DNA from 2 places in the Micromonospora violae genome. Region 2 is predicted to be linked to the other one. Evidence: riboswitches for the same ligand, from Rfam matches in the RefSeq annotation. Region 2 holds a riboswitch; the other holds the start of a gene.
What was found. A riboswitch is a leader RNA that binds a small molecule or an ion and turns the genes downstream of it on or off. The one in region 2 is predicted to bind ZMP and ZTP.

Region 1 (7,218 bases), 1.7 Mb from region 2:
CTGCGATTGGCGAGCCCGGTGCACTTCCTGGCCCGCGCCGCGCCGACCGACACCGTGCTGGACGGCGTGCCGGTCGCCAAGGACGACAACGTGCTGATCATGATCGGGGCGGCGAACCGGGACCCGGCCCGCTTCCCCGCCCCGGACACCTTCGACCCGACCCGTCCCGGCCCACCGTCGCTGGCCTTCGGGGTGGGCCTGCACTTCTGCCTCGGCGCGGCGGTGTCGCGGTTGGAGGGTCGGCTCGCGCTGCCCCGACTGTTCGCCCGGTTCCCCGCGCTGACGGTCACCGAGACACCGACGTACAGCGGCAGCCTGTTCCTGCGCGGCATCGACAAACTGCTGGTCAGCGCCGGTGGATAGGAGCGACATGGCCCTGCATCCGGAGGTGGCGGCGTACCGGGCGGCCCGGGCCGCGGCCGGCACCCCGCCGCTGTACACGCAGACCCTCGTCGAGGCGCGCGCCGCGGACCTGGCCGCGATCCGCGCCGGCAGCGGCGTGGTCGAGCCGGTCACCGAGGTACGCGACGAGCGGATCCCCGGCCCCGGCGGGGAGCTGCCGCTGCGGGTGTACCGGCCGGCCGGGTCGGGTCCACTGCCCACCCTGCTGTACTTCTTCGGCGGCGGTTGGACGCTCGGCAGCATCGACACCGCCGACGGCATCTGCCGACGCCTGGCGAACGCCGTGCCCTGCCAGGTGATCACCGTCGGCTACCGCCTCGCCCCGGAGCACCCCTTTCCGGCTGCGGTGCACGACTGCCACGCCGCCACCTCGTGGATCGCCCGGAACGCCGATCGGCTGAGCGTGGACGCGACCCGGCTGGCGGTGGGTGGGGACAGCGCCGGCGGGAACCTGGCCGCCGCGGTCACCCTGCTCAGCCGTACGGGCGGGCCGCCGCTCGCCGCGCAGCTGCTGGTCTACCCGAACACCGACCAGAGCGGCGAACCGGCCGGCGACGACGACCCGGCGTTGTTCAACCGCCGTTCGGTCGCCTGGTACCGGACGCACTACCTGGCCGACCCGGCGCACGCCCGGGACCCACTGGCCTCGCCGCTGCTCGCCGACGACCTGTCCGGGCTGCCGCCGGCGCTGGTGATCACCGCCGAACTGGACCCCCTCTGCGCCGAGGGGCAGCGGTACGCCGAGCGGCTGCGCGACGCTGGGGTCGCCACCCGGCTGGCGCACTATCCGGGCATGATCCACGGGTTCTTCGCCATGCCGGGAACCTTCACCGACGGGCGGCGGGCGCAGGCGAGCGCAGCGGCGTTCCTCCGCGAGCGCTTCGGGCTGCCGCCCCGGCCGACCGAGGCGGACGACCCAGCCGTCGCGACGGGCGTGGGGCGCGACGATGGGTGACCGGGTGCCGGCCGAACTGCCGGCCGTGTCGCTCGGCGACTACGCCGCGCGGGCCCGGGCCGTGCTGCCGCCGGACGTGTGGGACTACCTGGCCGGCGGCAGCGCATCCGAGGTGACCCTCGCCGCGAACCGCCACGCGCTGGACCGGGTCGCGGTGCTGCCCCGGGTGCTGCGGGGGGTGGACACGGTCGACCTCAGCGCCGACCTGCTCGGCCGCCGGTACGCCATGCCGGTCGGGGTGGCGCCGATGGCGTACCAGCGACTGGTGCACCCGGACGGGGAGGTGGGGCTGGCGGCGGCGGCCGGTGCGGCCGGGATCCCGTACCTGGCGAGCACGCTGAGCAGCACACCCATCGAAGAGGTCACCGAGGCGGGCGCGGACGTCTGGTTCCAGCTGTACTGGCTACGCGACCGGGCTCTCGTCCGCGACCTGCTGGACCGGGTCGTGGCCGCCGGCGCTCGGGCGCTGGTGGTCACCGTCGACGTTCCGGTGCTCGGCCGACGTCCCCGGGACCTGCGCAACGCGTTCCGGCTGCCGCCCGAGGTGGTCGCCGCGAACCTCCCCGAGGGCCGCGACGCGCTGGCACACTCCGGTTCGCCCGGGGAGTCCGCGATCGCCGCGCACACCGCCGCGTCGTTCGCGCCGGCACTGCGCTGGGCGGACCTGGCCTGGTTGCGCCAGCAGGTCGACCTTCCGCTGGTGGTCAAGGGGCTGCTCGACCCGCGCGACGCGATCGAGGCGGTACGCGTCGGCGCGGACGCGGTGGTCGTCTCCAACCACGGCGGCCGGCAACTGGACGGCGCCCCGCCGAGCGTCACCATGCTGCCGGAGGTCGTCGACGCGGTCGGGGACGGCTGCCAGGTGCTGCTGGACAGCGGTGTCCGCAGCGGCACGGACGTGCTGCGGGCGCTGGCGTTGGGCGCGGCCGCGGTGCTGGTCGGCCGGCCGCTGCTCTGGGCCCTCGCTGTCGGCGGCGAGTCGGCCGCCCGGGACGCGTTGACGGTGCTCGTCGCCGAGCTGACCGACGCGCTCACCCTGGCCGGCTGCGCCGATCTGGCGGCGGCCGGCGAACTGCGCACGCTCGGGGTGGGTGACAAGTGACCGCCACCGAACCGGTCGACCTGACCGTCGCCGACCTGCACCCCGCGCTGGGCGACCCGGCGCTGACCTCGATGAACTTCCTCAACGAGGTGTCCGAGCGCTACCCGACGGCGGTATCGCTGGCGGCCGGCCGGCCGTACGAGGAGTTCTTCGACCTCGCGGCGGTGCACCGGCACCTGGACACCTTCCACCGGCACCTCGTCGACGACCTGGGGCACCGACCGGAGCAGGCCCGACGGCTGCTGTTGCAGTACGGCCGGACCAAGGGCATCGTGCACCACCTGATCGCCCGCAACCTCGCGGTCGACGAGGGGATCACCGTCGACCCGGAGGACGTCGTGGTGACCGTCGGCTGTCAGGAGGCGATGTTCCTGGTGCTGCGGGCCTTGCGGGCCGGGCCGACGGATGTGCTGCTCGCGGTCGCCCCGACGTACGTCGGGCTGACCGGGGCGGCCCGGCTGGTGGACCTGCCGGTGTGGCCGGTCGCCGGTGGGTCGTCCGGGGTCGATCTGGCCGACCTGACCGCTCAGGTGCGCCGGGCGCGGGCGGCGGGGCTGCGGCCACGTGCCTGCTACCTGATGCCGGACTTCGCCAACCCCTCCGGGGTCAGCATCGACACCGACCATCGACAGCGGCTGCTGGAGCTGGCCGCCCAGGAGGACCTGCTGCTGCTGGAGGACAACCCGTACGGCCTGTTCCACAGCGACGACGGGCCGCGCCCGCCCACCCTGAAGGCGTTGGACACCGGGCGGCGGGTCGTCTATCTCGGCTCGTTCGCCAAGACGGTGCTCCCCGGCGCGCGGGTCGGGTATGTCGTCGCCGACCAGCGGGTGGCCGGGCCGGGCGGGCGGGTCGCCCCGCTCGCCGACCAGCTCGCCATGATCAAGAGCATGGTCACGGTGAACACGTCACCGATCGCCCAGGCGGTGATCGGTGGCCGGCTGCTGGAGCACGGATGCAGCCTGGTGGCCGCGAACACCCGGGAGCGGTCCGCGTACACCCGGAATCTGCGCCACCTGGTGGCCGGCCTGGCCCGGCGTTTCCCGCCCGGGGCGGACGGCGCGGCGGCGGTGCGCTGGACGGTGCCGGCGGGCGGGTTCTTCGTGGTGGTGACCGTGCCGTTCCCGGTCGACGACGCGTTGCTGGACCGTTCGGCGCGCGACCACGGGGTGCTGTGGACGCCGATGGCACACTTCTACGACGACACCGCCCCGGTCCACGCGTTGCGGTTGTCGGTCAGCGCGGTGACCCCGGACCAGATCGACGTCGGGCTGAATCGCCTCGCGGCGCTGATCACCGATGAGACGGCCCGCCGGGCAGGTTGACACACCGCGTTCATCGGATGGCAATGCGCGACGACCCGCGTGCCGCCGTCCTGGGTGGACGGTCATAATAGGCCGCATGGTTGCCTGGGAGTACGCCCTGCTCGTCCGTCGCTATCAGGGACAGGGCCGCAATTTCCATGTCTCGTTCGTCTGGTACGCGCCGGACGGGTCGCGCAAGGACATCACCGCCTACGGCGATACCGCCATCGCGCATCTCAACCGCGTGGGCCGGGAGGGGTGGGAGCTGGTCTCCGCCGCCGAGGACGTCAACAACGTCCAAGGCAGCACCGAAGTCCACCGCTACCACCTCAAGCGCCCCCTGGCCTGAGCCCCCCGCCCCGCCCCCCTAGCCCGCCCCCTGCCCGCCCCGTGCCCGCGTCGATCATGGAGTTGTGGTGGTGGACGAAAGTCGCACACCAGCCCGGATCGGGCACCACAACTCCATGATCGACGGGAGCGGGGGCGGGGGCGCGCGGGGGCGGGGGCGAGGGCTAGCCCAGGTCGACCGAGGGGTAGAGCGGGTGCGTGGCGAGCAGGTCGGTGGCCTGCCGGGCGACCTTGTCGGCCAGGCCCGCGTCCAGGGTGTACTTCGCCTTCGACGGGGTGCCGTCGGCGTTGACGCCCGCGGTGGTCTGGGTCAGCACGGTGTGGATCAGCTCGGCGGTCTGGTCCATCTCGGCGGTGCCGAGGCCCCGGGTGGTCAGCGCCGGGGTGCCGATGCGGATGCCCGAGGTGTACCAGGCGCCGTTCGGGTCCTGTGGGACCGAGTTGCGGTTGGTGACGATGCCCGAGTCGAGCAGGGCCTGCTCGGCCTGCCGGCCGGTGAGCCCGTAACCGGACACGTCGATGAGCACCAGGTGGTTGTCGGTGCCGCCGGTGACCAGCTTCGCCCCCCGGCGCAGCAGCCCCTCGGCGAGCGCCTGCGCGTTGTCCACGATCCGCTGGGCGTAGTCGGCGAAGTCGGGCCGGCGGGCCTCGGCGAGCGCGACCGCCTTGGCGGCCATCACGTGCGGCAGCGGCCCGCCGAGCACCATCGGGCAGCCCCGGTCCACCTGGTCGGCCAGCTCCGGCTGGCAGAGCACCATGCCGCCGCGCGGGCCGCGCAACGACTTGTGCGTGGTGGTCGTGACGATGTGCGCGTGCGGCACCGGGTCGAAGTCGCCGGTGAACACCTTGCCGGCCACCAGGCCCGCGAAGTGGGCCATGTCGACCATGAAGGTGGCGCCGACCGAGTCGGCGATCTCGCGCAGGATCCGGAAGTTCACCTTCCGGGGGTACGCCGAGTAGCCGCCCACCAGGATCAGCGGCTTGAACTCGCGGGCGACCTCGGCCACCCGGTCGTAGTCGATCAGGCCGGTCGCCGGGTCGGTGCCGTAGCTGCGCTGGTCGAACATCTTGCCGGAGATGTTCGGCCGGAAGCCGTGGGTGAGGTGACCGCCGGCGTCCAGCGACATGCCGAGCATCCGCTGGTTGCCCAGCTCGCGGCGCAGCGCGAACCAGTCGGCCTCGGTGAGGTCGTTGACCTGGCGGACCTGGGCCTTCTTCAGGGCGGGGGACTCCACCCGGTCGGCCAGCACCGCCCAGAAGGCGACCAGGTTGGCGTCGATGCCGGAGTGGGGCTGGACGTACGCGTGTGCGGCCCCGAACAGCTCCCGGGCGTGCTCGGCGGCGAGCGCCTCGACGGTGTCGACGTTCTGGCAGCCGGCGTAGAAGCGGCGACCGACGGTGCCCTCGGCGTACTTGTCGCTGAACCAGTTGCCCATGGCCAGCAGGGTCGCCGGGGAGGCGTAGTTCTCGCTGGCGATCAGCTTGAGCGACTCTCGCTGGTCGGTCAGCTCGGCGCCGATGGCGTCGGCGACCCGCGGCTCGACAGCCCGGATCACCTCAAGGGCGCTCCGGAATGCGGTGGACTCGGCGTTGCGGGACATGCGACCTCCAACAGACGTGCGGGAAGGCCCAGGCGCTCGGCAAACGTCCACGTGACGAGGCCGCTCCCCGATGGTTCTCCATCCCCACGCGCCAGTAACGGCCCGCGCCGATCCTACCGGGCCGGGCCCGGCCGTTCGGGTCGCCCTCCAGCGGAGCTCCGCCGAGGTTCGACGAAAGGCCCGGCGTGGGTGCCGGGCCCTTCGGTGTACGCGGGCGCCTCAGGCCGTCCGCCTCAGACCATGGCGAGTGTGCGGGGGATCTCGTCGAGCAACTCCCGAGCGAGGAACCCGATCCGGCCGTAGCGGGGGATCAGCCGTTGACCGCTCACCGCGTGCGCGAACGAGCCCCAGCAGGCCGCCTGTGCCGGGTCGGCACCCCGCGACAGCAGCCCGGCCAGCAGTCCGGCGAGCACGTCCCCGCTGCCGGAGGTGCCCAGACCGGCGTCGCCGCTCTCCTCCCGCCAACCCCGCCCGTCCGGGGCGGCCACGTGCCCGTACAGCGACACGACCGCCTCGTACCGGGCGGCCACCTCGGCCGCCTCGGCGTCCAGGTCGTCGCCCGGGTCCCGTCCGAGCAGGTGGCCGGCCTCGGTGACGTTGGGGGTGAGCACCACGGGCCGACCCGAGCCGACCAGCAGGTCCGGTGCGTGGCTGAGCGCACCGAGGGCGTACGCGTCGAGCACCAGCGAGGTGTCCGGGCGGGCCGCCTCCAGGACCAGGCCCAGCAGGTGGTTGGTCTCGTCGATCGCCTTCAGGCCGGGGCCGAGCGCCACCACATCGGCCTGCGCGACCAGGTCGCCGAGCTGTCCGTCGCGGTCGGCGGCCACCGCGCCGTCGGCGGTCTCGGGCAGACCGACCACCAGCGCCTCGGGCACCTGGATGCTCAGCGTCGCGGCGGTGGACTCGGCGGCGGCGAGTTGGAGCACCCCGGCGCCGGCGCGCAACGCGGCCACCCCGGCGAGCAGCACCGCGCCCGGCGTGAAGCGGGAACCACCGACCACCAGTACGGTGCCCCGGCTCTCCTTCCCACCGACCGGCACCGGCAGCGCCCAGTCCCGCAGCAACCCGGGCGTGATCACCTTCACCTCAGACCGGCTCGGCATGGATCTCGTCCTCCCTGGTCGGCTGGGCACCCTGCTGATGGAGGTGCTCGACGTCGTTGAAGGCGGTGAGCGCCAGTCGGTTCTCGGCGTCCGCCGACCACTGGGTGATCGAGCAGTTGGCGATCACGTCGTGGCGGGTGAGCGCCATCAGCTCATCCTCGGTCAACCCCTCGACCAGGTAGCGCAGGAGGAAGACCAGCGCGTCGTGGCCGAAGAGCAGCACCCGGCAGCCTTCGTGGTCACGGCGCAGGTCACCGAGCAGCGTCCGCAGCCGCAACGCCACGTCCGTCCACGACTCCCCGCCCGGCGGCCGGTAGTAGAACTTGCCCAACCGGGCCCGACGCTCGGCTTCATCCGGGTAGCGCCGCCGCACCCCGTGCCCGGTCAACCCGTCGAGGATGCC
Region 2 (7,218 bases):
CGTACGGGCAGTGTCGGCAGCCGCGCCCGCAGCACGTGCCTCGACCGGCCAGGAAACCAGCACTGAGCACGAACAGTCCGCTCGCCGGGTCGAGGTAGCCGGCCGCACCGGCAGCCAGCGCGGCAGTGTGCGCGGCGAGGATCCGGGCCCGGTCGGGGTGCTCCGGCGGCAGCCGGGACAGGTGCGGCTCGGTGAGCGGCCGGTCGGCCAGGGGTCGTCGCTCTCCGCTCACCACAGCAGTCTAGGGACGGTTCGTGGTCGGCCTCCCGCTGGCTGGGTGCGCGACATGCCCCGGCGTCGTCGCGGTGGGTCGGTCGTTTCGTCGTACGGTTCGACGACGATCGGTTCGACACCTGTCGACGCGTACGGAGGGGACACGATGCGGAAGATCGTTGTGCAGATGAGCCTGTCGTTGGACGGGTTCTTCGAGGGCCCGGGTGGCGACATCGGCTGGCACCAGGTCGACGAGGAGTTGCACCAGCACTTCAACGACGTGATCGCCCCGATGGGCGGGTTCCTCAGCGGCCGGGTCAGCCACGAACTGATGGCCGCCTACTGGCCGACCGCCGATCAGGCCCCGGGCGCCAGCGGCCCGGAACGCGAGTTCGCCCGGATCTGGCGGGACATGCCGAAGATCGTCTACTCGCGCACGCTCGACCACGCCGACTGGAACGCGACGGTGGTGCGCGAGGTCGACGTCGAGCAGATCCGCAAGCTCAAGGCCGAACCGGGCGGCGACCTGGCACTCGGCGGGGCTGACCTGGCCGCCACGTTCGCCCGACACGACCTGATCGACGAGTACCGGATCTACGTCCACCCGGTGCTGGTGGGTCGGGGCCGCCGGCTCTTTCCCGACGCCGAGACTCCAGCCGCCTTGCGACTGGTGGAGAGCCGCGTCTTCGGCAACGGCGTGGTCCTGCTCCGTCACGAGCGGGTCCGCTGACCGATCAGCGCAACGGCTTGAGTCTCCACCGGGGGGAGACGCGAGGGTGGGGGCATGAGCGAGGAGACACGGCACACGATCGGCGACCTGGCCCGACGGACCGGCCTGAGCGTCAAGACCATCAGGTACTACGCCGACAGCGGAATCGTCCCGCCGAGCGACCGGAGCCCGGCCGGCTACCGCCTGTTCGACGGCGCGGCGGTTGCTCGGCTGGAGCTGGTCCGGACGCTGCGTGAGCTGGGCTTGGACCTGGCCACCATCCGGCGGGTGGTGGACCACGGGGTGCCGCTGCACGAGGTGGCCGCCGCGCACGCCGAGGCGTTGGCGGTGCAGATCCGGGTGCTGCGGCTGCGTCAGGCGGTGCTCACCGTGGCGGCAGGGCGCGGGTCGAGCCTGGCTGAGGTGGACGAGTTGCACCGGTTGGCCCGGCTCAGCGCGCGTGAACGCGGGCAGTTGGTGGCGGACTTCCTGGACGGCGTCTTCGCCGGCCTCGGCGACCAGCCCGCGTACCGGGGCGTGGTCGTCTCGTTGACACCGGAGCTTCCCGACGACCCCGGCACCGAGCAGGTCGAGGCGTGGCTGGAGCTGGCTGAACTGTGCCCGGAGCCGGACTTCCAGGCCCGGATGCGACGGTTGGCGCGGCAGCACGGCGCCGACCACGACGTTCCGGGCCTGCCCCGCCCGGACGCCGTCGCGGTGGTCCGGGATGCGGTCGCCCCCGCCCTCGCGGCCGGTCTCGACCCGACCAGCCCGGACGCCGATCCGGTGGTGGCGGCCGTCACCAGCCGGTACGCGAGCCTGCACTGTCACTCGGGCGACGCCGACGTGCGCCAGCGGTTGCTCGACCGGCTGGTTCCGGCCAACGACCCCCGCCGGGACCGCTACCTCGACCTGTTGGCGGTGCTCAACGGCTGGTCGACCGGCGAGCCGACCGTGCCGGCGGTGGACTGGTTCATCCGAGCCCTGCGCGCCCGGATGCCCGAACCGGCTCGTTGAGCTGACCGGCGTCAGCCGAACCAGGTCATCTCCTGGCCGTGGCCCCGGGCCCAGGCCAGTGGCTTTCCGTCCAGGGCGAGGACGTTGTGCAGGGCATCGTTCGGCGGGTCGGGCAGTCCGTCGTACCGGAGCACCTCCGGTCCCTCGTTCGCGATCCAGTGCCCCGGCAGCCCACGGACCAGCCGGACGAACGCCTCCCGGCGTGCCAGCGGCACCTGGTAGAGCACGGACGTGTGGAAGACCACCAGCGTCGCGTCGGTCGGCGCCCGCGCGGCCAGCGCCGGCAGGTCGTCCACCAGGTCGCCGCGGACCAGCAGCGGCGGATCGGCCGCGGCGACCGTCACCGCGGCCCGCAGCCGGGCCCGCCGGTGCGCGTGCTCCGGCCAGATCAGCGCGTCCAACCAGGACACGTCGTCGGGGTCGGTCACGTCGAGCGGGTTGAGGTCCAGGCCGGCCCGCCACACCACCTGGGGTACGCGGGCCGGCGGCACCAACCCCACGGCCGCGCAGTCGAGAATCGGCTCACCGGAGCCGACCTGCTGGTCGCCGTAGCGGTAGGCGTACCGGTCGGGGTAGAGGCACAGGCCGGCCGACGCGCCGACCTCCAACAGGGCGAGAGGCTGCGGCAGCGCGGCCAGCAGTGGCAACAGGACCGCGCACCGACCCGCCTCGTTCGTCTGGGTGGCCCGGGTGAGCAGCTCCGCCTCGACGGCGGGCCAGTGCGTCACCACGTAGTCGTGGAAGGCGACCGGGTCGTCGACCGGGCCACCGAGCCAGCGGACGACACCGAACAGCAGATTCGGCTGCCGCTTGGCCGGCGGCAGCCCATCGAGCAGGGCGAGCAGGCCGTCGTCGCGGGCGACGGCCTGCGACAGGCGCTCGTACGTGGGTGACGCGCCGCGCGCCTCACGGCTGCCGAACTCGGCGTACGCCCCAGCGGTCGTCATGGCCCCATCGTCGCAGCCCATTCCTCGACATTTCAGCCCCCATTTCGGTGTGCTGACTCACCGGCCTCGTAGAGTGCTGCGTCGGCCCGAGCGTTGAGCAGCAGCTCAGCGGGGTGCGGGCAGGGGCAACGGGGAGGTACGTGTCGTGCAGGGTGACGGTATTCGGGTACTGATCGTCGGCGGTGGTGTCGCCGGACTGGCGACGGTGGCCGCGTTGCGCGGCTGGGGCGCGACTGTCGACGTGGTCGAGCGGGCGCCCGGGCCGACCGACTCCGGCACCGGCATCTACCTCACCGGCAACGCGACCCGGATGCTCGACGTCCTCGGTCTGCGGGAGTCGGTCGCCGACGTCGCCGTGGAGATCACCCGGCAGCGCAGCGCCAACCAGCGCGGGCGTCGCCTCTTCGACATCGACGTGGCCACGCTGTGGCAGGGCGTCGGGCCGTGCGTGTCGTTGCCCCGGGCCCAACTGCACCGGGCCCTGCTCGACGGGGTCGGCGACGCCCCGATCCGTTGGGGCCGCCAACCGGTCGCGCTCGTTCAGGAGGGCGACCAGGTCGCCGTCGAGTTCGACGACGGCAGCACCGGACGGTACGACCTGGTGCTCGGCGCGGACGGGGTGAACTCGACGGTTCGCCGGCTCACCTTCGACGGCCAGGCCGCCCGGGACCTCGGCCAGTACGCGTACCGGTGGGTGGCTCCCCGCGTCGACGACGAGCCGGTCTGGTCGGTGCAGTTGGGGCGCGGCAAGCAGTTCCTGACCATCCCGATCAGCGCCGATCAGGTGTACTGCTACTACAACGACGGCCCGGTGGCCGACCGGCCCGACTGGCGCGATGAGCTGGGCGCGACGTTCACCGAGCCGGTGGCCACCATGCTCAAGGCCCTCGACTACGACGACCGCACCCTGCACGCCGGACCGAACCAGGAGGTCGTCCTCGACTCCTGGTCCCGAGGGCCGGTGCTGCTGGTCGGCGATGCCGCCCACGCCACCTCGCCGAACATGGCCCAGGGGGCGGCGATGGCCCTGGAGGACGCGGTCGTGCTCGCGTCGTCGTTGGTCACCGCTGATTCCGTCGCCGAGGCGTTGCGCGGCTACGAGGTGCGGCGACGCCCGCGTACGAACTGGGTGCTCAGTCAGACCCACCGCCGCGACAAGGCGACCGGGCTTCCGCCCGCGCTGCGCGACGTGGTGATGCGCCGCCTCGGCGAGCAGATGTTCCGCTCCAACTACGGCCCCCTGTTCGCCCAGCCCTGACCGGTCCGAGCGGCGCGGGGCCGGCTCGGCGGGGACCTGCCCCGCACCACTCAGGGCAGCTGGCCGGGCCGGTCCACGATGGCGATGCGGAGGAGCGCCACAGCGTCGAACAGGGTTTCCTTGCCGTTACGCACCACCGTCCCCCGGGTGCCGAGGAAGACGTGGGTGTCCCGGTCGAAGAGGAAGTCCTGGTTCCCACCGATCACGCCGGGCATCCGGATCGCCACTCCGTGCCGGCCGGCGGCGTCCACCACGTCGCCGGAGATGACGACCGCTCCGGGCTCCCGTGCCAGCAGTTCGAACAGCGCCGCGAGCGCTCGGGGCGGCACGTAGCCGCGCAGCATCGACCGCGCCGTGGTGTACACCATGCTCTCGTCCCCGTAGACGGCCTCCTCGTCGGCGCCTTCGGCAAGGTGCAGCTCGACCGGGTGCTCCCGGAGGTAACGAAGCAACTCGTCCGGATCGGTGGGCAGACCCCCGTGGTAGGCGGGCGGCTGGAATACGTCGAGTTCCTTCCAGGGATAGGCGGAATCGCGCACGCGGAGCACCTTCAGCTCGCCCCACCCGTTCGGCTCGGCCTCCGGTCGGTAGCGTGCCTGCGTGTACGCGACTCCCCCGGCCGACTGCCACAGCTGGTTCCGGATGGTCTGATACGGGCCGCTGTCCGGAAACTCCCGGATCGTGGCCAGGGATTCCGTGAAGACGTACTGGTCGGGCCGGGCGGTGAGCTCGGGCTGCTGCCGGGCTGCGTCGGCCGCCAGGTGGAAGATCTCCGACGCGTTGGCCGTGGGTGGTCGCTGATCGCCCAGCCTCATGGTCTGCACCGCCAGCGCGCCGGCGGTGAGCGTGACCGCCAACCCGAACGCCCCGGCGATACGCCAACCACGCAGGAACCGGGTACGACGTCCGGCCGGACGGGCCGCCGAAGCCGTCTCGGCCCGCGCGGCGACGTGTGCGGTCAGATCCCTGAGCAGTTGCTCCTCGAAACCCTGCGGCGACCGTTCGATTTCGTTCATCGTCATCTCCGTCTGATCAGGCGAGGGTGGTGACCGGGCGGGCGAGCACGGCGCGGACGACGCGGCGGGCACGATGCAGGCGGACCCGGGCGGCGACCGGTGACATCCCGAGCACGGTGGCCGCCTCCGCGACGGTGAGGCCGTCCACGGCGACGAGTTCGACGAGCGTTCGGGTGCCCTCGGGTAGGTCGCTCAGCGCCCGATGGGTGCGGCGGGCCGCCGACTCGGCGTCGATGCGCTCCTCGATGCGGGCGATGTCATCAGGGCTGAGGTCTCGTCGTCCGGCCAGACGACCGGTCACCCGCAGCCGTTGGGCCGCCCGACGCCGCTCGTCGCCGATGACGTTGCGGGCCACCCCGTACAGCCAGCCGATCTGACTGCCCCGGTCGGGCCGGTAGCCGGCCGCCGACTCGATCACCGCCAGGAACACGTCGGCGGTGAGGTCGGCGGCGAGGTGCGGGTCGTCGACCCGCCGTGCCACGAACCGCCCCACCGCTTCCAGGTGTCGCCGGTAGAAGACCTCGAAGGCCACCGGGTCGGCTCCGATGCCGGAAATGTCACCATCGGCTTGGCTCGGCTCAGTCACGGGCCGTCCCCCCTCGTCGCCTTCACACCTCTTCTTCGTACGGGGCGGCGCGGGTGTTACCGACCCATCCGACACGTCTGCCCCGCCCGGACGGTGGCGCTGCGGGTCCGGTTGGGCAGTCGCCCTGGTGATGCGGCATTATCGAAGCACCGGCGACTGGCGGCACGGGGATGGTGAAACCATCGGGGAGCCTCTCGCGGGCGTCGACCGCCTGGGCGCCTGCGTCGAGGAACCATCATGACCACGACCAGCCCATCCGTCGAGCAGCACACCCCGTCGGGTACGGCCCGACTCCTGCCGGGCGCACCCGTCGCCGAAGCCGTCCTGGCCGAAATCCGCGACGCCGCCACCCGCCTGCGCGACCGCGGGATCACACCGAGCCTCGCCACCATCCTCGTCGGCGACGACGACGCCAGCGCCGGTTACATCGCCATCAAGCAGCGGCAGGCCGCCGCGCTCGGGTTCGCCTCCCCGCACGTACACCTGCCGGCCACCGCCACCCAGGATGACCTGCACCAGGCCATCGCCCGATTCAACAACGATCCGGCCGTGCACGGACTGCTCGTGCAGTACCCCGTACCGGGGCACCTGGACTACGACGCGGCGCTGCAGACCATCGACCCGGACAAGGACGTCGACGGCATGCACCCGCTCAACATGGGGCGTCTCGCCGTCGGCCTGCCCGGCCCGCTGCCGTGCACCCCCGCCGGCATCGAAGCCCTCCTGGCGCACTACGAGATCCCCGTCGCCGGCCGCGAGGTCGTCATCCTCGGCCGGGGCGCCACCCTCGGCCGCCCGTTGGCGATGCTGCTCGCCCAGAAGCGCCCCACCGCCAACGCCGCCGTCACCGTCGTCCACACCGGGGTGCCTGACTGGGACCGCTACACCCGCCGCGCCGACATCCTCGTCGCCGCCGCCGGCGTACCCGGGATCGTGCAGCCGGAGCACGTCAAGCCCGGCGCTGTGGTCATCGGCGCCGGCGTGCGCTACGACGGGCGGCGGTTGCTGCCGGACGTGGACGAGGCGTGCGCCGAGGTCGCCGGCGCGATCACGCCCCGGGTCGGCGGGGTTGGCCCGACCACCGTCGCGATGCTGTTCCGCAACGCCGTACGCGCCGCCGAACGCGCAAACCAGTAACCCGGTCACCCAGGTCACGTGATGCTGAGTAGCCCGGTCGTCCACAACTACTCAACATCACGTGACTCACCGGACCCAGCCGAGGAAACGCTGGTGCAGCAGCCCGGCGGGCACCCAGGTCAGGTCCTCGGCCGCCCAGACCAGGTAGGACCCCATGTAGAGGCCCAGTGACACGGGCGCGCCCTCGAACTCGGCACGCAGCTCGGTGCGGCGGGTCCGGCAGGGCCAAGGGGCACTGCAACCGCCGCAGGTCCACACCGGAAGGACCGGGCCGTGGGTGGTCACGGCTTGCCATCCAGGAAGCGGCGGGTGACCGACCGGGCGTGCCAGCGGGC

Region 1: linked by a shared signal. The riboswitch ahead of EV382_RS08070 (glycine hydroxymethyltransferase) and the one ahead of EV382_RS00615 (bifunctional 5,10-methylenetetrahydrofolate dehydrogenase/5,10-methenyltetrahydrofolate cyclohydrolase) in region 2 are both predicted to bind ZMP and ZTP.

Annotation. Positions count from the first base shown of each region.
Region 1 covers NZ_SHKK01000001.1:1,793,801-1,801,018, forward strand. The annotation lists gene EV382_RS08045 (cytochrome P450) at 1-363, shown strand, start outside; gene EV382_RS08050 (alpha/beta hydrolase) at 371-1,357, shown strand; gene EV382_RS08055 (alpha-hydroxy acid oxidase) at 1,350-2,459, shown strand; gene EV382_RS08060 (aminotransferase-like domain-containing protein) at 2,456-3,784, shown strand; gene EV382_RS08065 (hypothetical protein) at 3,852-4,112, shown strand; gene EV382_RS08070 (glycine hydroxymethyltransferase) at 4,276-5,712, opposite strand; ZMP/ZTP riboswitch at 5,732-5,821, opposite strand; gene EV382_RS08075 (NAD(P)H-hydrate dehydratase) at 5,946-6,815, opposite strand; gene EV382_RS08080 (histidine phosphatase family protein) at 6,799-7,218, opposite strand, start outside.
Region 2 covers NZ_SHKK01000001.1:136,609-143,826, reverse strand. The annotation lists gene EV382_RS00650 (DUF5522 domain-containing protein) at 1-232, opposite strand, end outside; gene EV382_RS00645 (dihydrofolate reductase family protein) at 380-943, shown strand; gene EV382_RS00640 (MerR family transcriptional regulator) at 998-1,939, shown strand; gene EV382_RS00635 (DUF2332 domain-containing protein) at 1,951-2,886, opposite strand; gene EV382_RS00630 (FAD-dependent monooxygenase) at 3,032-4,144, shown strand; gene EV382_RS00625 (CU044_5270 family protein) at 4,195-5,160, opposite strand; gene EV382_RS00620 (RNA polymerase sigma factor) at 5,177-5,746, opposite strand; ZMP/ZTP riboswitch at 5,889-5,970, shown strand; gene EV382_RS00615 (bifunctional 5,10-methylenetetrahydrofolate dehydrogenase/5,10-methenyltetrahydrofolate cyclohydrolase) at 5,984-6,883, shown strand; gene EV382_RS00610 (hypothetical protein) at 6,950-7,168, opposite strand; gene EV382_RS00605 (hypothetical protein) at 7,165-7,218, opposite strand, start outside.